DNA from 4 places in the Pantoea sp. E956-1 genome. Region 1 is predicted to be linked to each of the others. Evidence: predicted binding sites of a transcription regulator. Region 1 holds the regulator's gene; each other region holds the start of a gene.
The links. Region 1 encodes CRP, which controls carbon source genes, mostly activating them, when cyclic AMP is high. Its sites were predicted from a motif close to ATGTGANNNNNNTCACAT; they were not measured.

Region 1 (7,964 bases):
GGCTGGCGTCTCCAAAGCCACGGTATCGCGGGTTCTCAACGCGCATCCCGGCGTGAAGCCCGATACGCGTGAGAAAGTTCTGGCGGCAATCTCTGCCTGCGACTATCAGCCCAACTTACTGGCGCGTCAGCTGCGTACGTCACAAAGCAACATGCTGCTGGTGCTGATCTCGGATATCACCAATCCCTTCTGTTCACACGTGGTTCAGGGCATCGAGGCCGAAGCGGAACTGCACGGCTATCACATCCTGCTCTGTAACTCCGCCTCGCAGCTCCAGCGTGAAGCCGCCTATCTGTCCCTGCTGACCGGAAAAGTGGTGGATGGCGTAATTACTATGGATGCGGCCTCTGGTTTACAGGATTTACAGGCGCTCATCGCCGGTGCGCCGTGGGTGCAGTGCTGCGAATTTGATCCGGATATCCCCGCCTCCTCGGTCAGCATTGATCACCTTGAAGCCGCGCGCGACACCGTCCACTACCTTGCCGGTAAAGGGCGTAAACGCATCGGGCTGATCAATGGCGACATGCGTTACCTTTACTCACATCATCGTGAAAAGGGCTACCGGCAGGCGATTGAGGAGCTGGGGTATGCGTGGTCCGGCGTCTCCTACACGTACGAAATCTCCTGTGAGGCAGGCAGTCAGGGGCTGAGAGCGTTGATGGCGCTGCCGGAACCGCCGGATGCGGTATTTGCGGTTTCAGATGTGCTGGCGGTGGGCGTGGTGCATGCGGCGCTGGAAGCGGGTCTGCGCGTGCCGGAAGATCTGGCGGTGGTCGGATTTGATGGCGTGTCGTTTACCCGCAGCCTGAATCCGCCGCTGACGACCATTGAGCAGCCGATGAACCAGCTGGGCGCGCGCAGCGTGCAATTGCTGCTACAGAAGATCCGTAACCCGAATGCGCCTGTGATCCGCGAGGTGCTGCCCTGGACGCGCGTTGAACGCGCATCCAGCTGACTCAGTGCCAGATTAACAGCACGCAGGCAGCGGTCAGCAGCCCCATGGCGAGGTTAAAGATTTTCCAGGCGCGACGGCTGCGCAGAATGCGGCCGATCATCGCACCAAATCCCATCCAGATAACTCCCGATACCAGATTAACCAGAAACATGCCGATGCTTATCGCCATCACGGAATGCCGATACGCGTCACCGGCCAGGCTGAAGCTGGCGACCGCGCCCAGCGCCATCAGCCAGGCTTTGGGATTGATCAACTGCAACAAGCCGCCCTGCCAGAAGGGCATCGGCGCATCCGGTGCCTGATCGGTTTCCAGCTTTTCATAACTGGACGTCGCAATCTTCCACGCCAGCCAGAGCAGATAGAGGCTACCGGCGATTTTCAGCACCAGGTGCAGCGAAGGATAGAGCAGGATCAGCCCGCCGACGCCAAAGGCCACCATCAGCAGCATCACCTGCATCCCGATCATAATGCCAATCATCAGCGGAATGGTGCGCATAAAGCCAAAATTAGCGCCCGAGGCGGTGAGTAACATATTATTAGGCCCGGGCGTAATGGCCGCGACCCAAAGAAATCCCAACATTGATAAGAAAAGACTCAGTTCCATGGCAATCGGGTACTCCTTACCCTGCAAGAAAAAACTTATCGAAGCTAACAGTGTGATATGGAACAGACAAGCTTTTACCACATGAAATTTACCGGACCAGAAAACGAGCACTTCACGCCACCTGAGAGTCTGCGTAACGCGCACCTGCAGACCCTGCTGCCGCGCCTGCTACGTCGTCGTATTACGGGCGATCCCCACTGGCAGCGTCTCGACCTGCCGGATGGCGACTTCGTCGATCTCGCCTGGAGTGAAGATCCGCAGTTCGCGCAGCATAAACCGCGCGTGGTGCTGTTTCATGGGCTGGAGGGCAGTTTTCACAGCCCCTATATTCATGGCCTGATGGCGATCTGCCGTGCGCGCGGCTGGCTGGCGGTGGTGATGCATTTTCGCGGCTGCAGCGGCGAACCGAATCGGCTCAACCGTATCTATCACTCCGGCGAAACCGAAGATGCCCGCTTTTTTCTGCACTGGCTGCGCACCCGCTGGGGCCGCGTACCCACCGCCGCGGTCGGTTTCTCGCTGGGCGGTAACATGCTGGGCTGCCTGCTGGGCCAGCAGGGCGCAGCCGCTGAGGTAGACGCGGGTGTCATTGTCTCCGCTCCGCTGCTGCTGGAGCCCTGTAGCCTAAAACTGGAAAGCGGCTTCTCACGCGTCTATCAATACTATTTGCTGGCGCAGCTCAAGAAAAATGCCCGCCGCAAACTGCACGCCTGGCCGGATACGCTGCCGGTCAATCTGGCGCAGCTGAAAGCGCTGCGGCGACTACGCGATTTTGATGATGCCATTACCGCCCGCGCCCACGGTTTTCTGGATGCGGCCGATTACTATCATCGTGCCAGCGCCATGCCCTGGCTGAAGCACGCAGAGAAACCGCTGCTGATCATTCACGCCAAAGATGATCCTTTTATGAGTGATGAGGTGATCCCGCACAGCAGCCAATTATCTGCCACTATTACCTATCAACTGACACCACACGGCGGCCATGTAGGTTTTGTTGGTGGGACATTACGCCAGCCTGAAATGTGGCTGGAACAGCGCATCCCCCAGTGGATCGCCCCTTTTCTGGATAACTGATCTCGTGATTATTCCCTGGCAACAGGTCTCACCTGAGACCCTTGAAAATCTGATTGAAACCTTTGTACTGCGTGAAGGCACGGACTATGGCGAGCAGGAACGCAGCCTGATCGACAAGGTGGCCGATGTGCGACGTCAGCTGGAAACGGGTGAAGTGGTACTGGTGTGGTCGGAACTGCACGAATCGGTCAATATCATGCCGCGCAAAGAATTTCGTGGCTGATGCACCCAACGGCATTTCGTGTTAACAATGCCTATTGCCCGACCTCACAGGGAGCTTTTCTATGTCTGCACGTCATCCCATTATCGCGGTGACTGGTTCCAGCGGCGCAGGGACCACCACCACCAGCGTGGCGTTTCGCAAGATCTTTCAGCAGCTCGATCTTCATGCGGCGGAGCTGGAAGGTGACAGTTTTCACCGCTTTACCCGTCCTGAAATGGATATGGCGATTCGTAAGGCGCGCGATTTAGGACGTCATGTCAGCTACTTCGGCCCGGAAGCCAATGACTTTGGCCTGCTGGAGCAGAGCTTTAAAGAGTATGGCCAGAGCGGACAGGGCCAGTCGCGTAAATATCTGCACACCTACGATGAAGCGGTGCCGTGGAATCAGGTGCCTGGCACCTTTACGCCGTGGCAACCGCTGCCGCAGAACACCGATATTCTCTTCTACGAAGGGCTGCACGGCGGCGTGGTAACGGCGCAGCACAACGTAGCAGAACAGGTTGATCTGCTGGTTGGCGTGGTGCCAATTGTGAACCTGGAGTGGATTCAGAAGCTGGTGCGCGATACCGGCGAGCGCGGCCATTCACGTGAAGCAGTCATGGATTCGGTGGTGCGCTCGATGGAAGATTACATCAACTTCATCACACCACAGTTTTCACGCACTCACCTCAACTTTCAGCGCGTCCCGACGGTCGATACCTCAAACCCGTTCGCTGCCCGCGCTATTCCGTCACTGGATGAGAGCTTTGTAGTGATCCACTTCCAGGCGCTGGAAGATATCGACCTCCCCTACCTGCTGGCGATGCTGCAGGGCTCGTTTATCTCGCACATCAATACGCTGGTGGTGCCTGGCGGCAAAATGGGTCTGGCGATGGAGTTGATCATGGGTCCGCTGGTGAAGCGGCTGATGGAAGGTAAGCGAATAGAGTAAGAGGTCAGCAAAAACCGCTCTGAGAGCAGATGTCTTTCACAAAGATGGTAAAACTGGTTTTCCTGCGGCTAAAGACTTACCGCTGAGCAGGCTTCAGGTAGCATACACCTTTCGCAAAGACGCAAAACCGCCATCCCTGGCAGGCTCAGCGCGGGCCATCCCTGGCCCGCGATGCTTTGCTACAGGTATATGCTCCCTTCACTTCCCGTCCGGCAACCGCATCCGGTTTCAGGAAGGTCGCTACAGACAACGCCTGGGCAGAAAGAATCTGGCAGCAATAGATAAGTTCAACACGCCGGGAACCGGGTCAGAAGAGGAAAGCGTCCCGCCGCCCGGATAAAAACGCCGGGAGCGTTTTTGAACAACGCAACGCGTTGGCCCGGTTACGGGCGCACCTCAGGGATGAGGTGCGTAATCGCGCGGGCCGGGCATGCCATGGATGGCGGCTTTTGCGTCTTTCCGATCTGACCCGGTTCCCTGCGCAGGCACAGTATCAAAGCGGATTCCCGATGCAGGCACAGTCTGACAGCAGAGCACGACAGATTTTGCCCGCGACCTTAAAAGATCCCTGCGGCTATTACAGCTCAATCACTAAAAGATCCCTTGCGGCTACTACAGCTCAATCACTTCATAGCTATGCGTAATGTTGACGCCTTTACCCAGCATGATGGCCACAGAGCAATATTTTTCAGCAGAAAGATCCACGGCGCGTGAGACCGCTTTATCCTGGAGCGCTTTGCCACTCACGATAAAATGCAGGTTGATGTGCGTAAAGATTCGCGGCGCCTCTTCACGACGTTCTGAAGTCAGTTTTACTTCACAATCAGCTACATCGTTGCGGCCTTTTTGCAGAATTGATACCACGTCAATCGCGCTGCATCCGCCCGCCGCCATCAGCACCATCTCCATTGGGCTGGGCGCTTTATCACCCGAATTTCCATCCATCAGTATCTGATGGCCGGATGAGGATTCTCCGAGGAATGTCAGCCCTTCTACCCATTTCACTCTTGCCTGCATGATTTTTGCTCCGGAATACGCTGTTTTGTCGCCAGAGTACGCTTTCGCCTGGTAAACAGCAATCCAGAGAAATCCGCCTGTAGCTGAAGCGAGACAACAGAAGACAGTCGGCAAAAGCTGTGCTACAAACAGTGCTGAAAATATTTTTCGTCACCCGATGGCGAAGCCGGGAAGAATGATGCGCACTGCGCCTGATGCGGCCCGAATAATTTCCTGAAATGGAAACGCTTGAAGCTTTCACCGCCTGACAGGGAAAACTGCCCCCTGTATTTTGGGCACGATTACAACAGAGGATAATAGCGAATGGTTCTCGGCAAACCGCAAACAGACCCTACACTCGAATGGTTCCTGTCCCATTGCCATATTCACAAGTATCCATCCAAAAGTACGCTGATTCACCAAGGTGAAAAAGCAGAAACGCTTTACTACATCGTGAAAGGTTCCGTTGCGGTTCTGATTAAAGATGAAGAAGGCAAAGAGATGATTCTTTCTTACCTGAATCAGGGCGATTTTATTGGTGAGCTTGGCCTGTTTGAAGAAGGCCAGGAGCGCAGCGCCTGGGTACGTGCGAAAAGCGCGTGCGAAGTGGCGGAAATTTCTTACAAGAAATTCCGTCAGCTGATCCAGGTTAATCCCGATATCCTGATGCGACTCTCATCGCAGATGGCGCGTCGCCTGCAGGTGACGTCTGAAAAAGTGGGTAACCTCGCTTTCCTCGACGTAACCGGACGTATTGCACAGACTCTGCTTAACCTGGCGAAGCAGCCAGATGCCATGACGCATCCCGACGGCATGCAAATTAAAATCACTCGTCAGGAAATTGGCCAGATTGTTGGTTGTTCACGTGAAACCGTGGGCCGTATTTTGAAGATGCTGGAAGATCAGAACCTGATCTCCGCACACGGCAAAACCATCGTCGTTTACGGCACCCGCTAATTCCTGTCACCCACGGCGTGATGGCAACATCACGCCGTTATTGTTTGTGTTGGGCCGATGTGGCGTCGAATTATTTACCATCCTGAAGTTAACTACGCCTTGCGGCAAACGCTGGTGCTCTGTCTGCCCGTGGCACTGGGCTGGCTGGCTGGCGACCTGCAAAAAGGTTTGCTGTTCTCATTAGTGCCCGCCTGCTGCAACATCGCCGGTCTGGATACCCCGCATAAACGCTTCTTCAAACGCCTGATTGTTGGCGGCAGCCTGTTTGCCCTCGGCAGCTTTCTGATGCAGTGGCTTACTCTGCATGCTATCCCTCTGCCGCTGATCCTGTTCGCCATGCCCTTGCTGCTCGGCGTCACTGGTGAAATTAGCCCGCTGCATGGTCGTCTGCTGCCCGGCACCCTGATCGCCGCCATCTTTACCCTGAGCCTGATTGGCCGCATGCCAATCTATGTCCCCCCGCTGCTCTATATCGGCGGCACGCTGTGGTACGGGCTGTTTAACTGGTTCTGGTTCTGGCTGTGGAAAGAGCAGCCAATGCGCGAAAGCCTGAGCCTGATCTACCGCGAGCTGGCTAACTACTGCGACGCCAAATATACCCTGCTGACGCAGCTGACCGATCCGGAAAAGGCGCTGCCGCCGCTGCTGGCACGCCAGCAGAAAGTGGTCGATCTGATCAACACCTGTTATCAGCAGATGCACATGCTGTCGGCAAGCCGCGATCACAGCCATAAACGGCTGACGCGCGCCTTTCAGGTGGCGCTGGATCTGCAGGAACATATCTCGGTCAGCCTGCATCGGCCGGAAGAGGTGCAGAAACTGGTCGAACAGAGCCACGCTGAAGCGGTGATCCGATGGAATGCCAAAACCATCTCGGCCCGGTTGCGGGTGCTGGCGGATGACATTCTCTATCACCAGCTACCCGATCGCTTTGCGATGGATAAACAGCTCGGCGCGCTGGAGAAAATCGCCCATCAGCATCCCGACAATCCGGTGGGTAACTTCTGCCTTTACCACTTCAACCGCATCGCGCGGGTTCTGCGCACCCAGAAACCCCTTTATCAGCGCGATCTGATGGCTGACCGCCAGCGCCGTCTGCCGCTGTTACCGGCGCTGCGCAGTTATCTCTCGTTCCGCTCATCGGCCCTGCGCACTGCCGGCCGCTTTGCGGTGATGCTGATGCTGGGCAGCGCGCTGGCGCTGTTCTTCAACATCCCCAAACCCTACTGGATCCTGATGACCATCATGTTCGTCAGCCAGAACGGCTACAGCGCTACCCGTGTCCGCATTCAGCACCGGGCACTGGGCACTTTTGCCGGTCTGGTGATCGCGGCCGCCACGCTGCGCATGGCGGTGCCGGAGTCGCTGGTGCTGCTGATCATGCTGGCGATTACCTTTATCAGCTATCGCTTTACCCGCCAGTTCTATGGCTGGTCGATGATTGGCTTTACGGTCACGGCGGTTTACTCGCTGCAATTGCTGTCGCTGAATGGCGCGCAGTTTCTGCTGCCGCGACTCATGGATACGCTGATGGGTTGTCTGATCGCTTTTGGCGGGATGCTGTGGCTGTGGCCGCAGTGGCAGAGCGGCTTACTACGGCAGAACGCCCATGACGCACTGGAAACCTATCAGGATGCGCTACGGCTGTTGCTGGGTGACGAACAGTCACCAGAGAAACTGGCTTATCAGCGGGTGAAGGTCAATCAGGCACACAATGCGCTGTTTAACTCACTGAATCAGGCGATGCAGGAACCCGCGTTCAACTCCCGCTATCTGAGTGATATGCGGCTCTGGGTCACGCACAGTCAGTTTATCGTCGAGCATATCAACGCCATGACGATTCTGGCGCGTGAGCACACCATGCTCACTGCGTCGCTGGCTGAGCGTTACCTGCAATCCTGTGAAATCGCGCTGCAGCGGTGTCAGCAGCGGCTGGAATATGATGGGGAAAGCTCACAGGTGAACCTGCTGGATGACCTGGAAAATATCAGTGAGGGACCGATAACGGTGGTGGAGCAGCATGTACGGCGCATTCTCGATCATCTGAGCGTGATGTACACCATTTCATCGCTGGCGTGGAACCAGCGGCCGCAACATGGCCGCTGGCTGATCAGACGCTTACGTAAAAACTAAGCTAGCCGTTGAGCACGTTGCCGACGGCCGTGGCGAAGCGGCTCATGCCCTCTTCGATATCGGCAGGCTCAATGATCAGTGACGGGGCAAA
Region 2 (7,964 bases), on a different contig from region 1:
CAGCTGGTTAGGCGACGTCCGCCATTATGAACAACAGATTTTGAGCCAACGTTAAGGATTTCACTATGCAAAGCATTCTTTCTTCCGGATTTGTTAAGGGAATGGTCAAAGCAACCAGCGATATGTGGCTGAAGGGCTGGGACGAACGTAACGGCGGCAACGTCAGCCTGCGCCTGCTGGAAGAGGAGGTTAAACCTTTTGCCGCTGATTTCTGCCAGGAACCGCGCTGTATCGAGCTGACACAGCCCGCGTCGGCGCTGGCGAACGACTGGTTTCTGGTGACCGGGTCAGGAAAATTCATGCGTAATGTCCAGCTGGATCCGGCGGATTGTCTGGCACTGCTGCAGGTCGATGACAAAGGGCTCTCTTATAAAATTCACTGGGGCCTGTCGAATGGCGGTTTGCCCACCTCCGAGCTGGCGTCACACTTTCAGTCTCACGCAGTGCGTAAAGCGGTCAGTAAGGGGGCCGACCGGGTGATCATGCACTGCCACGCCACCAACTTTATGGCCTTAAGCTATGTGGTTGAGATGGATTCCGCCCGCTTTACACGCCTGCTGTGGGAAGGCAGTACCGAATGTCTGGTGGTGTTCCCGGACGGTGTGGGTGTTTTACCCTGGATGGTACCCGGCACCGATGAAATCGGCACCGCGACCGCCGGGCAGATGCAGTCACATACCCTGGTGATGTGGCCATTCCACGGTGTCTTCGGCACGGGTCCGACACTTGATGAGACTTTTGGTCTGATTGATACGGCGGAGAAATCGTCAGAAGTGATCGTCAAAGTGCTGTCGATGGGCGGTATTCGTCAGAGTATCACCACAGAACAGCTGGTTGCATTGGGTGAACGCTTTGGTGTGAAGCCGTGGCAACCGGCGCTGGATGCAGGGCCTGCTAATGCTGCGTAAAGCCTTTGTGATGCAGGTGAACCCTTATTGCCATGCGGAGTATGAGCGCCGCCATTCGCCAATCTGGCCTGAGCTGGCAAAAACCCTGAAAGCACACGGCGCGCACAACTATGCCATCTGGCTGGACGCCGAGCGGCATCTGCTGTTCGCCAGTGTTGAGATTGAATCCGAGGAGCGCTGGGACGCGGTGGCGAAAACGGAGGTTTGTCAGCGCTGGTGGGCAGCAATGATAGATCTGATGCCGTCGAATGCGGATAACAGCCCGATCAGTCAGCCATTAAAACCCGTGTTCTTTCTTGAATAAAAGATGAAAAGGGCGGTATCGCCGCCCTGATATTCTAACGCTTAGACTGACACAAGCCGGTCAGCGTTGGCCACATTGCCATCAGCGTATCAATAATGCTCTCCAGATCGTCACGCTCAACGCCTTCACGCGCCCGCACCGACATGCCCTGCAGCATACAACTCAGATAACGTGACAGCGCGGGAATATTGACTGACGCACTCATTTCACCACGCTGCTGACGCGCCAGCAGAAAATCTTTTAACACATGCTCCTGCGACTGATGCTGCTGTTGCAGCATGGTAGCAATCTCTGCTGACGCCGCCGACAGGGCGGTAGAGGTGCAGATAAAGAAACAGCCGCCGGGAGAGTCGCGTTCGGTAAAACAGGCCGCGGTGGCGCGGAAATAGGCTTCAATAGCCCGATCAACCGGTAACTGGTCATCGCCCAATGCCGCGTCACGCCATGCACTGAACTTCTCTACATAGCGCTCCATCGCTGCACGAAATAACCCCTCTTTATTGACAAACTCGGCGTAGAGGGTCGGCGCTTTTGCGCCGGTGGCGGCCACCAGATCGGCCAGAGACGTTCCCTCGTAACCGTGTGTCCAGAACAGGGTCAGTGCTTTATCGAGCGCAGCTTCGCGGTCAAACACTTTTGGTCGGCCGCGGCATTTTTTTACATCGCAATCCTGAACCTGACTCATAAGCCCTCACTGACAGTAAAACACCTTATTAAATTACCGATCATTATAAAAATGTGCAAGGCCTGGCGCGGATGTCGCCTGCTGGGGTTGCCATTTTGTGCGCCAGGGCTTTGTTAGAGCCCCTGAGGTTAAGTCAGAAAAGAGGCTGAAGCCCATAATCACGGCACTTCGCGAATAAAATAACGCTCATTAAATAAATATTGACGACAAACCGTATCGGGGTCTATCATTTGTTTAACGGTCATTAATTAAATAGTGACAACCCATTCAGACCAACCGAATTTCAATACCGAATAGAGAGATTATTATGAAAAACATCAAAACCACTCTGGCAGCACTGGCACTGACAACTCTGACGTTTGGCGCATCTGCCGCGGACCTCGTAACCAGCGAACCTGCTAATCAGCAGCCAGTTGGCACCATTTCTGTACTGGGTGGCACCAATCTGACTTCCGTTGAAGCGCAGCTGAGTGCCAAAGCGGATGAAGCGGGTGCAAAATCGTTCCGTATCACCTCAACCAGCGGTCAGAACAAACTGCACGGCACGGCTGTGATTTATCAGTAATTTTGATTTTCAGCTGAATAAGTGAGAGGGGTTCGTTATGAAAAGTATCAATATGATGGTCGTGGCGGCTGTGCTGAGCGGTCTGTCATTTGCCAGCGTAGCGGCCCAGCAGGTCAGCAGCACACCGCTGGATCAGCAAAAAATCGGTGTCATCAGCGCAACGGGCAGTTCTAATCTGCTTTCGCTGGAGCAGCAACTGTCAGAAAAGGCCAGCGATGCAGGAGCAAAGTCTTTCCGCATTACTTCGACCTCTGGCAGCAACAACCTGCATGGCACAGCCGTTCTTTATAGATAAAGTGAGCGGTAAATAACCCTAAACAGGCTTCAGATAACCCGCTTATCTGAAGCCTTTTTTATTATCCGTTACTGCGTAACTGTGGATAACGACGGAAGATATAAACACACCACAGTAACGCCACCAGACCAATCATTCCGCCGACATTACCGACTTCCGCCATGTTCAGATGCAGACTAACCTGATTACCCAGCAGCGCACCCGCGCCGATACCAATATTGTAGATACCGGACATCAGCGACATCGCCACATCCGTGGCATCCGGTGCCAGCGACAGCACCCGCACCTGCATACCCAGTCCGATCATCATCATCGCCATTCCCCAGACAACGCATAGCGTTGAAATAGCCGCAGGGCGAACGGCAGCAAAAATCAGCAGGCCCATGCACAGGGTGATCAGGGCGATGGCCGCAATCAGCAGTCCGGAGGGAAACTTATTACCCAGTGTGCTGAACAGTACGCTGCCCACAATGCCCGCGGAACCAAACAGCAGCAGTAGCAGGGTAGTGAAGTTGCCACTGGAATGGGCCACGGTCTGCATAAAGGGTTCGATATAGCTGTAAGCGGTGTAATGCGCGGTAACCACCAGCGTCACCAGCAGATACATGCTGACCAGCGCCGGACGGCGAAACAGCATCGGCACACTGCTCAGCGAGCCGGTGTGTTCACTCGGCAGACGCGGCAGGATGCGCACCAGCATAATCATCAGCACCAGCGCGGACAGGCCAATCGCGCCGAAAGTCGTACGCCAGCCAAGATACTGCCCCACCACACGGCCAATCGGCACGCCCAGCACCATCGCCAGCGCGGTACCGGTTGCCAGCATACTCAGCGCCTGCGTTTTCTTACCGGCCGGAGCGACGCGAATCGCCAGCGAGGCGGTGATCGACCAGAACACCGCGTGAGACAGTGCGATGCCCACACGTGACACCATCAGCGACCGGAAATCCCAGGCGACGGTAGAAAGTACGTGGCTGACGATAAAGATCAGGAACAGCACGCCCAGCAGCAGTCGTCGCTCAATATTGCGGGTCAGCAGCATCAGCGGCAGTGAGAGCAGTGCGACCACCCAGGCATAGATGGTCAGCATGATCCCGACGTCAGCCGTCTGCATTGAAAAGTCAGCAGCGATGTCGGATAACAGGCCAACCGGCACAAATTCGGTGGTATTAAACACAAAGGCGGCGATGGCCAGCAATACCACGCGTAGCCAGGCAGTTTTACGTGAAACAGTAGTTGGTTGCATGAGGAGTCAAGTCAGTCAGTACAGCGAATCGGATGTGGCAGAAACATCCAGCGAAAGTGACCTGCGTCACAAATTACTGACCATTGTAGTGAATAAAGCGGGAAGAGAAACCTTATAAACGCCTTTTAATGCTGAAATTTTTTTATCGCCCCATCGCAGGGCGATAGCCAGAGGTTATTGACCGCGACGACGGGCGGGCATCATTCGCAGCAGAGTATTGTCTTTAAGCAAATAGTGATGGAACAGCGCGGCAGCAGCATGCAGTCCGATCAGCCAGTAACCCAGCGGTGCCAGGGTTTCATGCCAGCCAATCAGCATATCCGCTCTATCAAAGTCAGGTTCAGGCGCGACCGGCATGCTGATGCCAAACAGCCACCATTCACGACCTTTAAGATAACGCGATGTCAGGCCGAGGATCGGCAGAATGATAAACAGGGCATAGAGCAGGGTATGAGTCAGATGTGCCAGCCCGGTTTGCCAGCGCGGCGCAGCGGGAGTAATGGGCGGTGTGCGATGCCGGGTGCGTAAAAACAGGCGGGCAAGCATCAGTACCAGAATGGTCGCGCCAGCGCTGAAATGGGTAATGATCATGGCATAACCCTGCCAGGATCCGCGCTGTGCAAAGCCTCGCAGTTCAATGGTGGCGTAGGCCGTCACCACCAGTAAAAAGGTGAGCCAGTGAAGGGCTATCTGAACGCGCGCAAACTTATCCCGCATAGTGCATTCCGTTATAGAGAATCAGGAGGATTAACATAACGGAAAACAGCGTTAATTCTTAATAAATTAGCGCAGCGGGAAATTTTTTTACCTTACCTGCCCAATCAGATTAACGCGAAGACGGCGTGTGTTTCAGGGCCACGCTGAGCTGAGTGGCCTGCTGATCGGCTTTGTTGAGCGGACAACAGTTTTCACAGCCAATCGCGCCAGCATAATATTTTTTTGCCTGCAGGATGGCGGCATTCACATGGTAAAAACTGCCCAGAAACATCCGGTTATCGATGTCAGCAAGATGGGGGCAGCCCGCGGCATGAACCACATGATTATTGTTATATCCTGATTGTTTATTGACGTAATAGTAGGTAGCCACAGGCGTTCCTTGTTGCCATGCTAAAAGGCAAAGCAAATAAATTATTACAATAAAAAGAATTATAGCGGGAATCCGGCGTTTTGTTTGCCGTGGATCTGAATAGGGCATGAAGTGTAATGAGCTGCCAGGCCCGACGGAGACGTCTGGCCTGGCAAAAGAGGCGGTTCTCAGAGTTTTTTACTGTGGAGGCGCCAGGCAACCAGCAATGCCAGGATCAGCAGGACGCTGATAAACAGCGTAATCCCGCCCCAGCCAAAATGATGCCAGAACAGGCCGCCCAGCGTACCCGCGACGCTGGAACCCACGTAGTAGCTGAACAGATAGAGCGAAGAGGCCTGGCCTCTTGCCCGGCGCGCCCGGGGGCCAATCCAGCCGCTGGCAACCGCATGGGCGGCAAAAAAACCGGCTGTGAACAGCATCATCCCAGGCAGGATCAGCCAGAGTGAGTTGAAGGCGGTAATCAGCAAACCCAGCAGCATGATGGCTGTTGCACCCAGCATCACCGGTCCCCGACCCCAGCGGTTGGTCAGCGCGCCCGCTTTAGGCGAACTCCAGGAGCCGGTGAGGTAGACCACTGATAACAGCCCGACCACGGCCTGGCTGAGATGCCAGGGCGCATCCAGTAAACGGTAGCCAATATAGTTAAACAGGGTGACAAAGGCTCCCATCAGCAGGAATCCTTCGGCAAACAGCCACGGAAGGCCTGGATCACGCCAGTGCAGCCGGAAGTTAATCAGCAGATTACGCGGACGCAGCGTCATGGGCCGGAAATGGCGCGACGCAGGCAGAATTTTCCAGAACATCAGCGCCGAGGCCAGCGAAAAACAGCCGATCACCGCCACAGCGAGTCGCCATGAGAAGAGGTCAGTCAGTACACCACTCAGCAGACGACCGCTCATCCCGCCTATCGAGTTACCGCTGATATACAACCCCATTGAAAAGGCGATGACCCGTGCATCCATCTCTTCGCTGAGGTAGGTCATGCCGACCGCCGCCACGCCACTCAGCGACAATCCCATCAGCGCCCGCATTATCAGAATGCCGTGCCAGCTGGTCATGGTGGCCGAGATCAGCGTGCAGATGGCGGCCAGCATCAGGGCTGTGACCATCACCGATTTACGACCGATGGCATCAGAGAGCGGCCCGGTAACCAGCAGGCCCAGCGCCATCAGGCCGGTAGAGATGGAGAGCGACAGGCTGCTGGTTGCCGGAGAGACACCAAACTGCTGTGACAGCACCGGCAGAATCGGCTGCACACAGTAGAGCAGGGCAAATGTCGCCAGCCCGGCGGAGAAAAGCGCCAGCGTCACGCGCATAAACTGTGGCGAATCCCGGCGGACATGACCTGAAGCGGTAACGGTCTCTGGCGGTGCAGAGACCGCATTCTCATCCACTGGGACTGCCTGTGTAGAGTGACTCACACATCTTCCTCAAATTCAGAAAACCTGTCGTCAGCTTAGGAAAGCGGCATTATGATGTCTAATATATTAATAATCTCAAATGAGACGTTTAAGATATGAATATCGAACTGCGTCACCTGCGCTACTTTGTTGCGGTGGCGGAAGAGTTACATTTCGGGCGAGCGGCCCAGCGTCTGAACATTTCTCAGCCACCGCTCAGCCAGCAGATTATTCAACTGGAAACAGAAACGGGCGCAAGGCTGTTCAATCGTACTAACCGCAGCGTGCAGCTTACCGCTGCCGGACAGCAAATGCTGAGTGACGCCCGCGCGATTCTGTTGCAGGTTGAGCAGGCGGCCGATCGCGCCGCCCGGCTGCATCGTGGTGAAGAGGGGGAGCTGCGGATTGGTTTTACCTCCTCGGCCCCGTTTACTGCCGTGGTCTCTGACGCGTTATTTCGGTTTCGTCAGCGCTGGCCGCAGGTACATATTCAGATGCAGGAGATTAATACCCGCCAGCAACTGGCACCGCTTCATGATGGACGGCTCGATCTTGGCGTAATGCGCAACACGCCGCTGCCCGCCGATCTGCGTCATCAGCTGCTGCTGAGTGAGCCGCTTTATGCCGTGGTGCATAAGGCGCATCCGCTGGCTGACGCCGAAAAAATCTCTGTCACTGCCCTTGCGGCGGAACCCTTTGTCTTTTTTGATCCTCAGGGCGGAACCGCGCTCTATAGCGATATTCTTGCGCTGCTGCACCGCTACCACATCAAGCCCTTTATTACGCAGGAAGTGGGTGAGGCGATGACCATACTGGGGCTGGTGGCAACCGGGTTAGGCGTCTCCATCCTGCCTGCCTCCTTTCGTCGGGCGCGGCTGGCCGATCTGGTCTGGTTGCCATTAATGGAAGAGGATGCCGTTTCAGAGCTGTGGCTGGTCTGGTCAGCCGGACGCGAAATAAATGCGCAGATGGAGAACATGATGGCGTTACTGCGTGAAAACCGGCCCTGAAGCGCGGACAACACCGTATCAATCTGTGCGATAAATCACATTTCTAATCAAATATTTGACGCTGTCGCCGGATCTGGCTCACCATGGTGCATGTTTATTTAGAAGCGCGAAAATAACCGGGAGCAGGGTTGTGAATCCGGACAGTCAACCTGGCCACATTGACCAGATCAAGCAGACTAATGCAGGTGTCGTATATCGTTTAATTGACCGCTATGGTCCCATTTCGCGTATCGAACTTTCCCGCCGTGCTCAGCTCGCCCCGGCCAGCATTACCAAAATTGTGCGTGAAATGCTGGACGCGCATTTAGTGCAGGAGACCGAGTTTCAGGATCCCGGCAGTCGTGGTCGTCCGGCGATTGGCCTGATACTGGATACCGACGCCTGGCACTATCTGGCCATTCGTCTGCATCGTGGTGCCATGACGTTCACGCTGCGCGATCTCAGCAGTCGGGGACTGGTGGAAG
Region 3 (7,964 bases), on a different contig from region 1:
CGAACAGGGTCAGTTACGGGCCAGCTCATGGCCGGAGCTGCAGGCTCCGCTGCAAAATCAACGGGGCTATCGCGACGTGCATGTGGGTCAGTGCGACGACTGCGAATGGCGCATCTATACCCGACCCGGCTTACCTGGCAGTGAGATCAAAACCATCCAGGTGATGCACAACCTCAGCTACATGAAGGCATTGATGGTCAAGCGGGCGCTGTCAGCGATCATTCCGTTGATCCTGATGATGCCGCTGTCACTGCTGGTGATCTGGCTGGTGGTGCGCAAGATCACCCGGGATCTGCAGGTCGCTTCGCGTCAGATTGCCGCGCAGGAGACGCATCATCCGCACAATGTCTCACCCGAAGGCTTGCCGGATGAGATCCTGCCGCTGGTGGCCGCCTACAACTCGCTGCTGAGTAAGTTGCGTGAGGCCTGGTCGTCGCAGCGTCAGTTCCTGGAAGATGCGGCGCATGAGCTGCGCACGCCAGTAACGGCGGTGACTTTGCAGCTGGAAAACCTGCGTCAGCATATCCAGCCAGGCGAAGCGAGCCGGCAGTTCAGCCAGCTGGAAGCGGGCGTCACCCGCACCCGTCATCTGGTCACGCAGTTACTCAATGTCTCGCGTCAGGATGACCAGAGCGTGGTCGCCAGCGTCGAGCATATCGAACTGGACGATCTGCTGAAAGAGAGCATTGAGCAGTTGATGGTGGTGGCAGATAAACGCGGCATCGATATCGGCTTCAATGGCTCCACGCAGTATCGTCTGCAGGCCAGCCGTTCCGAGCTGCGCAGCCTGTTCGACAACCTGATTGGTAACGCCATGTTGCACACGCCGGAGGGCAGCCTGGTCGATGTGCTGCTGCATCGGGTCGCAGGTAAAACAGTGGTCGATATTGTCGATAACGGGCCAGGCATGCCGGAATCCTTTATCGAACGCGCGTTTGACCGTTTTACCCGTTCGCCTGACGTTAAAGCTCAGGGCAGCGGGCTGGGATTATCCATTGTGCGCAACGTCGCACAGAAGCATCAGATTCACGTCGCCCTTTCCAATTGCCTGACGCCACAGGGTGCCATTTGTGGTTTACAGGTTCGCGTCACCCTTCCCTGATCCCGCCCGTTTGATCACGAACCAGACAACGTAAACGGTTGCCTGGTTCCGTTCGATCCTGGTCATTATTGTGAAGTGCATCACATTTTAGCTGAATTGTAATGCAACACTTTTTGACAAACGTGAGCAAAATCTATTTTCTATCGATCTGTTACAGGCACGCTACGCGGGCTGAAGAACTGGCTGTTAGTTGCTGTGAAACCCTCATTCCCATCAAGGGACCGATTTCTCTCTGACTGCGTCTGCTGTGCGGCGGTCAAAAGCATGTGGCTGATAATAATGAAATTTAAAACGTTGATAGCAGGTGCCGTGCTGGCATGTTCATTGAGTGGTGCTGCGCAGGCCGCTGAAAGCGATCCGCAGTATGTCTCCGACTGGTGGCATCAGAGCGTTAACGTGGTAGGCAGCTACCACACCCGTTTCGGACCACAGTTTAACAACGACGTTTATCTGGAATATGAAGCGTTTGCGAAGAAGGACTGGTTCGATTTTTATGGCTACCTCGACCTGACCAACTTCTTCGGCGCAGGCAACAGCAACGCCAACGGCATTTTTGATCACGGTTCACCGATGTTTATGGAGATTGAGCCGCGCTTCTCTATCGACAAACTGACCGGCACCAGCCTGGCCTTTGGTCCGTTCAAAGAGTGGTATTTTGCTAACAACTACATCTACGACATGGGCCGCAACAGCGATAGCCGCCAGAACACCTGGTATATGGGTCTGGGCACCGATATCGATACGCACAGCGATGTCGGCCTGTCGCTGAATGTCTACGCCAAATATCAGTGGGAAAACTACGGTGCAGCGAATGAAAACAGCTGGGATGGCTATCGCTTCAAGGTGAAATACTTCGTGCCAATCACCACGCTGTGGGGCGGTAATCTGGGCTATGTCGGCTTCACCAACTTCGACTGGGGTTCCGATCTCCGTGATAAAGGCGGTTCAGCACGCACCAGCAACTCCATCGCCTCCAGCCATATTCTGTCACTGGGTTACGATCACTGGCACTTCTCTGCGGTGGCGCGTTACTTCCACAACGGCGGACAGTGGGCGGATGGACAGGAACAGAATTTCGGCAATGGGCCGTTTGAAGTGAAATCGACTGGCTGGGGTTACTACCTGGTGGCGGGTTATAACTTCTGATTACGTGCGGCGGCCTGAATAGCGCCGCCGCACATTAATCCGGGTAATAACCATGAATACGGCGCCGCAAATTGCGACGCCGGCTGGCCCGATTATTCCTGCGGCTTCTCGACATTGATGCGCCACGGAATGTTGAACTTATCAATGAACATCGCGAATCCGTTCGACCAGAACGTCTCCTGCCACTCCGTTGTCACCTTGCCGCCTGCCGACAGTTTCTCAAACCAGGCTTTACCCTTTTCGACATCGGTAGTTGAGAGACTGACCGCGTAACCGGCATGCTCAGACGCTGGCGGCTGATCGGTGTTGCCATCGCTCAGCATCAGCTCGCCGTCACCAATACGCAGCTGGGCATGCATGATCTTTTCTGGCGGCTGCGGCGCGGCAGACTGATCGCCGACCTGCTCACCCTGATCCGGCATATCACCGAATTTCATTTTAGAGAGCAACTCTCCCCCGGTCGCCTGCAGGTAAAAGTCGATAGCCTCTTCGCAACGGCCATAGAGAAACAGATAAGGACTGACTTGCATCGTAACCTCTATATTTGTCGGGTGGATTTTTTCAGTACCTTAACAGTGTAGACGATCGACTTTACTCACTGATTTTACTGGCAATAACGGCGAAAGAGTTGTGCCATATAACTGCTCATTGGGGTCAGCGTCGTGTCTTTGCGCTGAATCAGATAGAAGATCGCTTTCGGCAGAGGTTCGTCGAGCGTCAGCGCCACCAGCGACCGACCCAGAATCGGGTCGTCAATGACGTCGACCGAGAGAATACTGATGAAATCGCTTTGCGCCACCAGGCTGGTGCAGGCCATAAAGGTTTCACAGGTCACCACGATTTTGGGTGCCATGCCACGCTCGCCAAAGAGATCGTGCAACAAACGGTAGTAACTGCCTTTGGGCGTTGGCATCGTCCAGTCCGCCTGCTGTAATTCCGCCAGAGAACGCGCCTTTTCCAGCGGATGGCCTTTGCGCACCACCACCTTGTACTCGCGCTCCATCATCCGCTCATACATCAGCTCCTGATCGAGATGGCTCTGATCGTAGGTATTAATGGTGAAATCGAGCGCGCCCTGGCGCAGTTCATGCACCATCGACACCAGCTGGCCTTCGACGATGCGCACCTTCACCAGCGGGTATTCGCGATGAAACTGATTAATCACCTGCGGCATAATGGTGCGCGCCACGCTGCCACCGACGCCGATATTCACCTGACCGCCACCCAGTCCCAGCCGCTGCTGAATATCCTCTTCGGCGACCCGCAGCTCTGCCAGCACCAGGCTGGCATGCCGAAAAAAGTTATCACCGATATCGGTTAACACTACGCCCTGCTGACGGCGGACAAACAGCTTTGCCCCCAGTTCGCGCTCCAGTTCCTGAATCGCTTTGGTTAACGCCGGTTGTGACAGCCCGGAAAGACGGCTTGCCGCCCGGATACTGCCCTGTCGCGCCACGTCAACGAAGGCGCGCAGCTGATGGAGCTTGAGATTGGCAGACATAATTTTGCGATAACCGTTGTTTATCAGTCACAAGATATTCGCATCTTATGCCGGTCAATACCATTGTGTAGATTCGGAGCAGTGCATAAAAAATCAACAACGAGGAGAGAGCCGATGAAACCCCTTTCAGAACACGTCAGCGCCCGGCTGCTACAGCTGCAACAGTGGCGTCGTGACTTCCATCACTATGCCGAATCGGGCTGGCTGGAGTTCCGCACCGCCACCTTAGTTGCTGAAGAGCTGCATAAGCTCGGTTATCAACTAAAGCTGGGCCGTGAGGTCATCGACGCCGACGCGCGGATGGGCTTGCCCGACGAGGCGGTGCTGAAGCAGCAGGAGTCGCGTGCGCTGCAACAGGGCGCGCTGCCGCAGTGGATCAGCCACTTCTCCGGCGGATTCTGCGGCATCGTGGCAACGCTTGAGACCGGCCGCCCTGGCCCGGTGATGGGCTTCCGCGTCGATATGGATGCCCTGGATCTCAACGAGAGCCAGGCTGACGATCATCTGCCGCAGCGAGAAGGGTTTGCCTCCTGCAACGCAGGCATGATGCACGCCTGCGGGCATGACGGCCACACCACTATCGGGCTGGGTCTCGCCTCAGTGCTGATGGCGATGAAAGATCAGCTCAGCGGTACGATTAAACTGATCTTCCAGCCCGCCGAAGAGGGGGTGCGCGGCGCAAAAGCGATGGTTGCGGCGGGCGTGGTCGATGACGTTGATCGCTTCACCGCGATTCATATCGGCACTGGCGTGCCGGCAGGCGAAGTGGTGTGCGGCAGCGACAGTTTCCTCGCCACCACCAAGCTGGATGTTCACTTCACCGGCGTCGGTGCCCATGCGGGCGGTCGTCCTGAAGAGGGGCGCAATGCCCTGCTGGCCGCCGCACAGGCAACGCTGGCGCTGCATGGTTTAACCCAGCACAGCGGTGGCGTGGCGCGGGTCAACGTGGGCGTGCTGCAGGCAGGAACCGGCCGCAACGTGGTAGCCGACTGCGCCCTGCTGAAAGTCGAAACCCGTGGCGTGACCAACCAGGTTAATGACGATATTTATCAGCAGGCGCTGCGGGTGATTGCCGGTGCGGCGGCAATGTATGGCGTTGAGCAGCAGGTCTCGCTGATGGGGGCCGCGCGCAGCTGTACCCCGACGCAGCCATGGGTTGATTTCATCCATCAGCAGGCGGACGCGCTCGGTATCTTCGACTCCGTGGTCGATCGTAAAGCGCAGGCAGCGGGTTCGGAAGATGCGACCTACATGATGGAACGGGTAAAGCAGCGCGGCGGTCAGGCCTCTTACGTCATTTTTGGCTGTGAGCTGGCGGCGGGGCACCACAATGCGAAATTCGACTTCGATGAGCGGGTGATGCCGGACGCCATCACGCTGCTGGCGACGCTGGCACTGAATCAGGCGCAGTATAGGGGCTCACGATGATGGAAGACTTTATTACCGACTATATCGATCGCCATCAGCTTCGTTTCAGCACGCTCAGCGATGCCATCTGGGACACGCCGGAGACCCGCTTTGCCGAAACCCGCTCGTCAGCCCTGCTTTCTGATGCGCTGGCAGAAGAGGGATTCAGAGTGGAACGCGGCGTGGGTGGCATCGATACGGCGTTTATCGCCAGTGCGGGCAGCGGCAAGCCGGTGATTGCCATTCTTGGCGAGTTCGATGCGCTGGCGGGTCTTAGCCAGCAGGCGGGCTGCGCCCGGCCGCAACCGCTGGAAGCCAACGGCAACGGACACGGCTGCGGCCACAACCTGCTCGGCACGGCGGGCGTTGCGGCGGCCTGCGCCGTGAAAGCCTGGATGGAACAGCATCACACGGGCGGCACAGTTCGCTTTTATGGCTGCCCTGGCGAAGAAGGCGGTTCGGGCAAGACGTTTATGGTGCGCGAAGGGCTGTTTGACGACGTTGATGCCGCCGTGACCTGGCATCCGGAGGGGTTCAGCGGCATGTTCAATCTGCGCACCCTCGCCAATATTCAGGCGGCGTTCAGCTTCAAAGGCGTTGCGGCGCACGCGGCCAATTCTCCCCATCTGGGCCGAAGCGCGCTGGATGCCGTCACGCTGATGAATACCGGAGCCAACTTTCTGCGCGAGCATATCGTCCAGGAGGCGCGTCTGCACTACGCCATCACCAACAGCGGCGGTGTATCGCCGAACGTGGTGCAGGCCGATGCGGAGGTGCTCTACCTGATCCGCGCCCCGGAACTGCCACAGGCGCAGGCGATTTATGAACGGGTGATCAATATCGCCCGGGGTGCAGCGCTGATGACCGACACCACGCTGACCGTACGTTTTGACAAAGCCTGCTCAGATTACGTGCCGAATCGCGCGCTGGAAGCGGTCATGGAGCGTTATTTGCATCAGTTTGGTTTGCCCGACTACAGCGACGAAGAGCGCGCGTTTGCGGCTGAACTGCGTGCCACGCTCACTGATGACGATCTGCGCAATGCCCGGCTCAATGCCGCCCGAACCGGTGGTGAAGCCGGTCACGCCTGGGCTGAACAACTGGGCGACAAGCTGTTTATGGATGAGGTCGCGCCCTATGCGGTCACGCGTGAGCTGCTTTATGGCTCCACCGACGTCGGCGATGTCAGTTGGGTGACGCCGACTGCACAGTGTTTTGCGCCCTGCTTTACCTTCGGCACGCCGCTGCACACCTGGCAACTGGTGGCGCAGGGACGCACCAGTATCGGGCATAAGGGGATGTTTCTGGCGGGCAAAGTGATGGCGGCCACGGTGTTAACGCTGTTAACGGATCGGCAGGCGCTGGCTGGCTGCCGGGCCGAGTTTGACCGGGTACGCGCCGCGCAGCCCTATCACTGCCCGATCCCGGCGGGGATCACACCAACAAAACTGGCCGAATGAGCCAACGGCCGTGTCTCTGACACGGACCACTATAAAAAAATATTGCAAACACTTCCCTGATTCAGCGGTGCCGGAACTGAACTCACCGCCTGTCGCACAACGCGACCGGCGTCAGGCCTTGCTACCGCCGATAAAAGGGACACAAGACGAGAACCAATACCATGGAAGCAACATCCGAGAACCGCAGTCCTGGCCGGCTCTTCAGCTGGATCGAGCGCGTGGGGAATAAAGTCCCCAACCCGTTTTTACTGTTTGTCTATCTGATCGTGGTGCTGATGGTGGCGACCGCCATTATCAGCGCGCTGGATCTGGCGGTGAAGAACCCGAGCAACGGCGAAATCGTGCGGGTGAATAACCTGCTGAGCGTCGCAGGCATTCAGTGGATCCTGCCAAATATCATCAAAAACTTCAGCAGCTTTACCCCGCTGGGATCGATTCTGGCGCTGGTGATTGGTGCCGGACTGGCGGAAAAGGTTGGCCTGCTCCAGTCGCTGATGGTGAAGATGGCGTCACGCGTCAGCCGCCGTTATGCCAGCTACATGGTGCTGTTTATCGCCTTTTTCAGCCATATCTCCTCGGATGCCGCACTGGTAGTGATGCCGCCGCTGGGCGCACTGATCTTTCTGGCGGTGGGCCGTCATCCGGTGGCGGGCCTGCTGGCCGCCATTGCCGGTGTGGCCTCCGGCTTTACCGCCAACCTGCTGATTGTCACCACCGATGTGCTGCTCTCGGGCATCAGCACTGAAGCGGCTAAAGCGGTCAGCGACACGGTGCATGTCAGCGTGATCGATAACTGGTTCTTTATGGCCACGTCGGTGATTGTGCTGACGATTGTGGGCGCGCTGCTGACCGATAAATTTGTCGAACCACGCCTGCCAAAATGGCAGGGCAATGGTGAGAAGCTGGCGGCACTGACGCCGCTGGAGAACCGCGGTCTGCGGGCTGCCGGGATTGCCGCGCTGCTGTTTATCGCCCTGATGGCGCTGCTGGTGGTGCCGGAAAATGCACCGCTGCGCAATCCCGCCACCGGCGCCATTATTCCCTCGCCTTTTATTCAGGGCATCGTGCCAATCATCATTCTGTTTTTCTTTGTGGTGGCGATTGCTTATGGCGTGGTCACCCGACAGATCCGCCGTCCGGATGATATCCCGCAGCTGCTGGTCGATCCGATGAAGGGCATGGCGGGTTTTATCGTGATGGTGTTTCCGCTGTCACAGTTCGTGGCGTTCTTCAACTGGAGCAACATGGGCAAATTCATGGCGATTGGGCTGACCGATGTGCTGGAGAGCGCAGGCGTCAGCGGCGCGCCCGCGTTTCTTGGCCTGATGTTCCTGTCGGCGTTTCTCTG
Region 4 (7,964 bases), on a different contig from region 1:
GGTGTGCAGTTCGTTCACTGCCTCATCGACGAAAATTTTGTCCACGTAGCCCTCCGCAGGCCTTTTGCTAAATCGGCCAGTAGTGTGCCATGAAGCCGGGGAGAATTCAGCGCAGCGAGGTGAAAAAGCTGACATTTAATGACGCTTAACGGTAAGGTATCGGCTCTGCTGTGTGACAGCCTTTTCTGAAATGACTGACCTGCCATGAGTAAAAAAACACCATTAAGCCCGGATGACCAGGCGCTGTTTCGCCAGTTAATGACGGGGACGCGCCAGTTAAAACAGGACACGTTTGTCCACAAAGCGCCGGTTAAAACCCGCCAGATCCCGGTAAAGCGTCTGCTTTCAGAGCAGGCGGACAACAGTCATTACTTTTCGGATGAGTTTCAGCCGCTGCTCTCAACGGAAGGTGCCACCCGGTATGTGCGCGCCGATGTCAGCCATTTTGAGCTAAAAAAATTACGTCGCGGCGACTATACGCCAGAGATTTTCCTCGATCTGCACGGCTTAACGCAGCAGCAGGCCAAGCAGGAGCTGGGGGCACTGATCGCCGCCTGCCGCCGTGAACATCTGTTCTGCGCCAGCGTCATGACCGGTCATGGAAAGCATATTCTGAAGCAGCAGACGCCGCTGTGGCTGGCCCAGCATCCGTGGGTGATGGCTTTTCATCAGGCACCCAAAATGTTCGGCGGTGACGCCGCGCTGCTGGTATTGATTGAGATTGAGGAGTGGCAACCGCCTGAATTGCCATAAGAGAAGGGCCGGAATGATCGGCCCACAGACGTCAGATTGCTTTCGCCAGCTTTTTGGGGCTGACCTGCCACAGCAGTTTACCGGCACTCGCCGCGGGATCGAATTCCACGCAGGCAATAGCGGAAGTGGCAAACATTGGCGGTGCTTCCTGCGGGCACAGTTCAGAGACTAAATACCCCACCAACGGTAAATGTGAGATCACCAGAGCCGATTTCACGCCTTCATTCGCCAGGGCCTGCAGATAGCACCCGACCATCTCCGGATCGCCGCCCGGCGTTAATTCCGGCAGAACATCCTGGCTTTCCGGCAGGGGAAAGGCTTCACGCACGGTCGCGAGCGTTTGCTGCGCGCGTAAATAGGGACTCACCAGGACACGCTCAATGTCCGGCGTCTGACTGTTAAGCCAGTTGGCCATCTGACGTGATTCATTGCAGCCACATAAGGTTAAAGGCCTGACTGAATCACTGGCTGCTTCCAGAGCCGCATCGCCGTGACGCATGATAAAAACTTGCATAAAGCACCGCTGTTGTTTGTCGACATCGCCCGACGCGTAGCGCCTGACTCTTCACTCTGCGAATGAACGCTGTGTTTTACCCTAATGGCTTCAGTATAGTCAACCGGTTGTTTATTAAATAAGCACTTCTCAGAATCATGCTGCGCCGCACACTCTGGCGACGCTTTTCTAAGCCGCTGAATCGGATTGGTTATTCCATTTTCAGCAGAAATGTAAAATTTCGTCTATTTTGCAGCCGCCTGAATCAGCGCCTCACAGGGTGTGAATCGTTCGCCATGCTGCTGCGCAAGCCGGGTTAATCTGTTGACCACGTCTGCCGCGCCCACTTTGTCCATGTAGTGGAACGGGCCGCCTAAGAAAGGCGGGAAGCCGATGCCAAACACCGCACCGATATCCCCATCGCGGGCGCAACGAATCACCTGCTCATCAAGACAGCGGGCCGCTTCGTTCAGCATCATCATCACGCAGCGTTCAGCAATCTGCGCGTCACTTTGCCTGATCTGCGGTGAGACGTTCAGCAACGTATACAGCGAGGCGTCCGGTTTTTTACGCTGCCAGCGCGGCTGGTCATAGCGATAAAAGCCCTTGCCGTTTTTACGTCCCTTGCGGCCATCTTTCAGCACCGCATCAAAAGCGGCTGGTGCGGCAAAGCGTTCACCATAAGCCTGATGCAGGATGGGGCTGATTTTGCTGCCAACGTCGATACCGACCTCATCCAGCAACTGAATCGGGCCGACCGGGAAACCAAACTTCACCAGCGCCCGATCAATATGGTCAATCGGTTCGCCCTCCAGCAGGCAGCGCATCGCTTCATTTATATAGGGCGTCAGGATGCGGTTAACATAGAAGCCAGGCTTGTCCGCCACCACAATCGGGGTTTTACCCTGGCTGCGCGCCAGCGCCACAATCGTCACCAGCGTCGCGGTAGAGGTATTCAGATGAGGAATCACCTCCACCAGCGGCATTTTCTCTACCGGACTGAAATAGTGCAGCCCGATGACGTTCTCAGGACGCTGGGCGCCGGCGGCGATCGCCTCAATCGGCAGCGAAGAGGTATTTGAGGCAAACAGCGTGTGGGGCTGACAGTGTGCCTCTACTTCGCTGACCATCTGCTGCTTCAGGGCTAAATCTTCGAATACGGCTTCAATCACCACGTCGCGCTGTGAGAAGCCCTGATAATCGATGCCGCCCGTGATACGTGCCATCTGCTGCTGACGCTGTGCCGGAGTGAGCTGGCGTCGTTTAACTTTTTTGCTCAGCAGTTCCCAGCTAGTTTTCAGCGCATGGTTAACCCCTTCCAGGCTGATATCTTTAATGCGTACCGGCAACCCGGCGTTGATTGCGGTGACGCTGGCGATACCGCCGCCCATCAGGCCGCCGCCGAGGAGACCAACACGCTTAACGGTGCCGGGTTCCGCTTCACCGCCCCGCTCCTTTTTCATGGCCGTAGTCGCGAAAAAGATCCCGCGCAGCGCAACAGATTCTGGCGTCATCGCCAGCTCACCAAAAGCGCGTGCTTCAGCCTCATGCCCGGCCCGACTGCCCTGCTCCAGCCCGATGCGCACCACCTCAATAATGCGTTTTGCCGCCGGATAGTTACCCTGCGTTTTGGCGGCGGTCTGTCGGGTCGCCAGTGCAAACAGCGCCTGACGGCCAACAGGTCCGTGCAACAGACGGTCACGCAGCGGCAGTATTCGTCCGCTAACCTTGCCCTTTTTCACCCGGGCGATGGCGGTCTCCAGCAGAATCGCCTGCGGCACCGCGTCATCGACCACGCCCAGCTTACGAGCCTGTTTCGCCCGCAGGGCTTTGCCGGTCAGAATCAGTGGCAGCGCCTGCTGCACGCCGATTAAGCGTGGCAGCCGCTGAGTGCCGCCAGAGCCTGGCAGTAAGCCGAGCTGCACCTCCGGCAAACCGAGGCGGGTTTTATCATCCAGCGAGCAGATACGGGCATCACAGGCCAGGGCCAGTTCCAGTCCGCCGCCGAGGCAGGCGCCGTGGATCGCCGCGACCACCGGGAACGGCAGCGCGTCAAGCGCAGCCATCACTTCCTGGCCCTGTTTTGCCAGCGCTTCGGCTTCCTGCGCGCTCTTACAGCGGTCAATCATGCTGATGTCTGCGCCCGCGATGAAGTTGTCCGCTTTGCCGGAAATCAGCACCAGGCCAGCCAGTTGCGGATCGCGCCGCGCCTCCGCAATGATGGCGGTGATCTGCCCGGCAAATTCCGCTTTCAGGGTGTTCATCTTCTCACCAGGGACATCGATTGTAATGATGCCGACGTGATCCAGTCGCATCTTCAGATGAAACGCATTCTGCTCCATTATTCGGCCTCCAGAACCATTGCCGTACCCAGGCCGCCTGCCGCACAGGCCGTGACCAGTCCTAATCCGCCACCGCGACGGCGTAATTCATTCAGCGTCTGGGTGATCATGCGCGCGCCCGTGGCGGCAAAAGGATGACCATAGGCGATCGATCCGCCCAGCACGTTAAAGCGCTCTTCATTCACGTCGCCCAGCGCGTGTGGCCGATTCAGCACCTCACGAGCAAAGCGCTCGTCGCGAAACATGTGCAGGTTGCTCAGCGTCTGGGCAGCAAAAGCTTCATGCATATCGATCAGCGTCAGATCGGCAAGGGTTATGCCGGCGCGATCCAGTGCCAGTGGTGAAGCGTAAGCCGGGCCCAGCAGCATATCCTGCTGCACACCAATGGCGGTAAAGGCGTAGCTGCGCAGATAGCCCAGCGGCCTGATGCCCAGTTCGCGGGCGCGGCCCTCGCGCATCAGAATCACTGCCGCCGCGCCGTCGGTGAGAGGCGTGCTGTTGGCTGCGGTAACGCTGCCGTGCTGGCGATCAAATGCCGGACGCAGCCGGGCGTAATCCTCCGCTTTGGCTTTCATCCGCACGTTATTGTCCTGATCGATGGCGCTTTTCCACGGTGGCACAAAGGCAGCCATGACTTCCTGATTCAGTACCCCGGATTGCCAGGCCCTGGCGGCATGCTGATGGGATCGCAGCGCCAGCGCATCCTGTGCTTCGCGAGTGATGCCGTGACTCTTAGCCATCTGCTCTGCGGTGTCGCCCATGCGCAGGCCGGTCGAATACTCCGCCACGGCGGGCGGGACCGGCAGCAGATCACGCGGGCGCAGACGCCGCAGGATTTGCAGTTTTTGACCGACGCTGCGGGCTTTGTTGAGATCCACCAGCGCGCGGGCCAGCGTTTTACTGACCCCAATCGGCAACACCGACGAGGAGTCTGCACCTCCGGCGATACCGGCAGAGATGGTGCCCGCCAGCAGGCTTTCTGCCACATTCGCTACCGCCTGAAAGCTGGTGGCGCAGGCACGGCTGACGCTGTAGGCGTCGGTATCCACACTCAACCCGCTGCTTAAAACAATTTCACGCGCAATATTCGGCGCTTCCGGCATCTGCACCACCTGCCCAAAGACCAGTTGCTCGATCACCTCAGCCGGCAGTTCACTGCGCGCCATTAATTCGTTGACCACCATGCGTCCCAGCTCAATGGCGGGAATGCCATGGAAGCCGGTCGCCTGGCGTAAGAAAGGGGTGCGTAATCCGTGGGTTATTGCGATGCGTTCACCATCACGCGTCAGCAGCGGCTGCGCTTTGCTCATTGTTCTCACCTGTGGCTGGGACTGTGGCATCATTGCCTGAAGAGGTCTGACCTGATCAGTGTTAACCACAAGCGGGTGAGCCGCCAATATCGGAAGGGAAAAAGTGCGAAGGGAAACACGAAAATGAAAAACGCCGCAGTGACGCGGCGTAATGATACTTAACGCAAACCGAGCTGAAAAATCATGGTTTCAGCCTGGCAGCTGAAGGTGAAATCGATATCCAGCTGCACTCCCTGATCCACTTCGCTGAAGCGCGATTCAATCAGACAGGGTTCCGATTCAACTTCGCGGGCACGTTCGGTGAGTTGCGCTAATTTCGCTTCCGCATCGGCACGCTGAGCAAACCATTCTGACCAGCTGGCGGTGCAATCGGTGTTATCCATTACCGTGCCGACATCAACACAACAACAGGCTGCGGTTTCGGTCGCACTGCATTTTTTAATGGCATCAGTCATTTCTTTCTCCAGACCAGCAATGGCATAGGTTGAGCAATTTTATGGACGAAATTTTACCTGCTCGCTGAAAGATGCGCCACGCACCTGTTGCTAAGTGACGAATATCACAATAAAAATTGATCCAGAACAAACTGGAATGGGTATGCTGTCCAGGATCAGGGGCTTTTTGTTATGCAGATCGAATTTTAAGCGATCAAACCTGAAATATTTTAAAAACAATATTGCAACATGCACACAGGTCGGACCTATACTCTCCGCACTGGTCTGATATGTGCGCTTTACATCAGTCCCTACAATCCGCCGTCCTTTGTTACGCGACGTTATAGCGTTAAATAATAATTCACATGAGGTTGTGGTCATGAACCATAAAAACCTGTTTGCAAAGTCAGCCGTGGCGGCTGCAGTGGCGCTTGTTTCTTCCCACGTTTACGCTGCTGGGTTTCAGTTAAATGAATTCTCTTCGATTGGTTTAGGTCGCGCATATTCAGGCGAAGGAGCAATGGGTGATACCGCGGCGTCTGCCAGCCGTAACCCGGCGACAATGGCGTTAATGGATCGCCCGGAATTTTCAATCGGGGCGGTTTATATTGCGCCGGATGTGGATATCAGTGGTCGCAGTCCCAGCGGCCGCAGCCTGGATGCCAATAATATTGCCCCTAATCAGTGGGTACCTAATATTCATTACGTCCAGCCCATCAACGATCAGTGGTGGATTGGCGCATCTGCAACGTCAAACTACGGCTTAGCAACAGAATTTAATAATGGCTACACCGCTGGCGGTTACGGCGGTAAAACTGACCTGATGACCGGCAATTTAAATCTCAGCACCGCTTATCGGTTTAATGAACATTTTAGTGCAGGCATCGGTTTTGATGCGGTTTACGCTAAAGCCAAAATTGAGCGTTATGCCGGTGAGTCAGGCGCAAGGCTGGGGGTTCCGGCTGATACCCAGGTTGCCCATCTGAAAGGCGATGAGTGGGGCTACGGCTGGAATGCCGGCATCCTGTATGAAGTGGATGAAAATAACCGCTTCGGCTTTACCTATCGTTCAGAAGTTAAAATTGATTTCGATGGCGATTACAAAAGTAATCTCTCATCCCGGCTGAATGCGGTGAATAATCCGGAAGTGTCAGGCGTACCTTTTGGCACCAACGGCACCACCGTTCCGGGCGCGTTAACGCTGAATCTGCCAGAGATGTGGGAAGTGTCAGGCTGGCATAAAGTGGCACCGCAGTGGGCAGTTCACTACAGCATGGCGTACACCAGCTGGAGCCAGTTCCAGGAGCTGAAAGCCACTGGCTCTAACGGCCAGACGCTGTTCTATAAAGATGAAAGCTTCCACGACGCCTACCGTATTGCACTGGGCACAACCTATTCCTACGACAAGAACTGGACGTTCCGTACCGGTATTGCATTTGATGACAGCCCGGTTCCGGCCGATAAGCGCTCTATCTCAATCCCGGACCAGGATCGTTTATGGCTGAGTGCCGGTACTTCTTACGCCTTTAACGATGATGCCTCGGTGGATTTAGGCATCTCTTATATGCACGGACAGAAAGTCACGGTGAAAGAAGGTCCTTATACCTTTACCTCTGAAGGCAAGGCCTGGCTCTACGGCGCGAACTTTAACTATAAGTTCTGACTGGCTGGTACGAACAAAAAGGGCGACTCTGGTGAGTCGCCCTTTTTTGTGGCCGTGGATTGCTTAATGGCTCAGGGAGCATACGCCCTGCCCAAAGAGGCATAAACCGCCATCCCTGGCGGCGCAGCGCGGGCGATTACTCGGCGTCAATATCCTTCAGGTCATCCTGAATCGCGGCTGCGTTAGGATTATCTTCCGGCTTGAGCTTGCCGCCGCGCGCCAGGAAGTCGTGACGCTGGAAGTAAGCGTTACGGATAAAGGCGTACGGATCGCTCTGCTGTTTCAGGATTGCATCAGAGTCCAGCAGCTGCGCGCGGGTCTCAATTCCTTCAAGCGTCCATTTACCAATCGACATTGGCCAGGTCAGCCAGCCAAGGATCGGATAAAGCGTATCAACGTAGTCGCCGCCATCCTGACGCACCGTGAAGCTGCCGTATGCAGGCAATTCAACGTAAGGCCCGTAGCCGACGCCATAGTGACCCAGCGTGGTACCGAAACGGTGCGGCTCTTCACGCGCCAGTTCCGGGTTCGCCTTACCGGCAACGTCAATGAAGCCGCCCAGTCCCAGCACGCTGTTCAGGAAGAAACGGGTGAAGTGAATACCTGCATCACGTCCGTTACCGATCAGGATGGCGTTGACCATGCTGGCAGGTTCTTCCAGGTTGCCGAGGAAATTGCTCAGGCCGGTACGTGCCGGCACCGGCACATAATCACGCCAGGCCACAGCGACCGGACGCAATACATACGGATCCAGCACGTTGTAGTTAAAGTTAAACATCGTGCGGTTAAAGCCTTCGAACGGATCGCTGCGCTGAGCAGGATCGCTATTCGCCGGCTTTGAACTGGCACAACCTACCAGAAGGACGCTGGCGACAGCCAGGCTGGTCAGGCGATAATTCATTCCAATCTCCCTGTGCGGATGAAAAAGGTCTACCCATCGTTCAGGTCACAGCCCGGTATCGTATCGAC

Region 2: a site for CRP is predicted at 4,058-4,075, ahead of AC0T7J_RS01925 (sugar transporter). Genes of this name have one in related genera too.
Region 3: a site for CRP is predicted at 1,171-1,188, ahead of AC0T7J_RS19340 (nucleoside-specific channel-forming protein Tsx). Genes of this name have one in related genera too.
Region 4: a site for CRP is predicted at 5,446-5,463, ahead of AC0T7J_RS05850 (YfcZ/YiiS family protein). Genes of this name have one in related genera too.

The regions. Positions count from the first base shown of each region.
Region 1 is NZ_CEUYZP010000006.1:216,614-224,577, reverse strand. It holds gene AC0T7J_RS16340 (LacI family DNA-binding transcriptional regulator) at 1-955, shown strand, start outside; gene AC0T7J_RS16335 (LysE family translocator) at 957-1,559, opposite strand; gene AC0T7J_RS16330 (hydrolase) at 1,617-2,633, shown strand; gene AC0T7J_RS16325 (YheU family protein) at 2,638-2,856, shown strand; gene AC0T7J_RS16320 (phosphoribulokinase) at 2,918-3,787, shown strand; gene AC0T7J_RS16315 (OsmC family protein) at 4,400-4,804, opposite strand; gene crp (cAMP-activated global transcriptional regulator CRP) at 5,108-5,740, shown strand; gene AC0T7J_RS16305 (YccS/YhfK family putative transporter) at 5,798-7,873, shown strand; gene argD (bifunctional acetylornithine/succinyldiaminopimelate transaminase) at 7,875-7,964, opposite strand, start outside.
Region 2 is NZ_CEUYZP010000001.1:389,007-396,970, reverse strand. It holds gene AC0T7J_RS01955 (L-rhamnose isomerase) at 1-55, shown strand, start outside; gene rhaD (rhamnulose-1-phosphate aldolase) at 66-908, shown strand; gene rhaM (L-rhamnose mutarotase) at 898-1,212, shown strand; gene AC0T7J_RS01940 (TetR/AcrR family transcriptional regulator) at 1,247-1,897, opposite strand; gene bhsA (multiple stress resistance protein BhsA) at 2,205-2,462, shown strand; gene bhsA (multiple stress resistance protein BhsA) at 2,500-2,757, shown strand; gene AC0T7J_RS01925 (sugar transporter) at 2,819-4,003, opposite strand; gene cybB (cytochrome b561) at 4,178-4,720, opposite strand; gene AC0T7J_RS01915 (hypothetical protein) at 4,830-5,090, opposite strand; gene AC0T7J_RS01910 (MFS transporter) at 5,258-6,511, opposite strand; gene AC0T7J_RS01905 (LysR family transcriptional regulator) at 6,607-7,500, shown strand; gene mlc (sugar metabolism global transcriptional regulator Mlc) at 7,631-7,964, shown strand, end outside.
Region 3 is NZ_CEUYZP010000009.1:109,522-117,485, forward strand. It holds gene AC0T7J_RS19335 (sensor histidine kinase) at 1-1,102, shown strand, start outside; gene AC0T7J_RS19340 (nucleoside-specific channel-forming protein Tsx) at 1,382-2,248, shown strand; gene yjdN (VOC family metalloprotein YjdN) at 2,341-2,778, opposite strand; gene AC0T7J_RS19350 (LysR family transcriptional regulator) at 2,853-3,749, opposite strand; gene AC0T7J_RS19355 (M20 family metallo-hydrolase) at 3,864-5,177, shown strand; gene AC0T7J_RS19360 (M20 family metallopeptidase) at 5,174-6,616, shown strand; gene abgT (p-aminobenzoyl-glutamate transporter) at 6,778-7,964, shown strand, end outside.
Region 4 is NZ_CEUYZP010000001.1:1,218,352-1,226,315, forward strand. It holds gene prmB (50S ribosomal protein L3 N(5)-glutamine methyltransferase) at 1-45, opposite strand, end outside; gene smrB (endonuclease SmrB) at 205-753, shown strand; gene sixA (phosphohistidine phosphatase SixA) at 785-1,267, opposite strand; gene fadJ (fatty acid oxidation complex subunit alpha FadJ) at 1,492-3,588, opposite strand; gene fadI (acetyl-CoA C-acyltransferase FadI) at 3,588-4,898, opposite strand; gene AC0T7J_RS05850 (YfcZ/YiiS family protein) at 5,057-5,353, opposite strand; gene fadL (long-chain fatty acid transporter FadL) at 5,712-6,995, shown strand; gene mlaA (phospholipid-binding lipoprotein MlaA) at 7,132-7,896, opposite strand.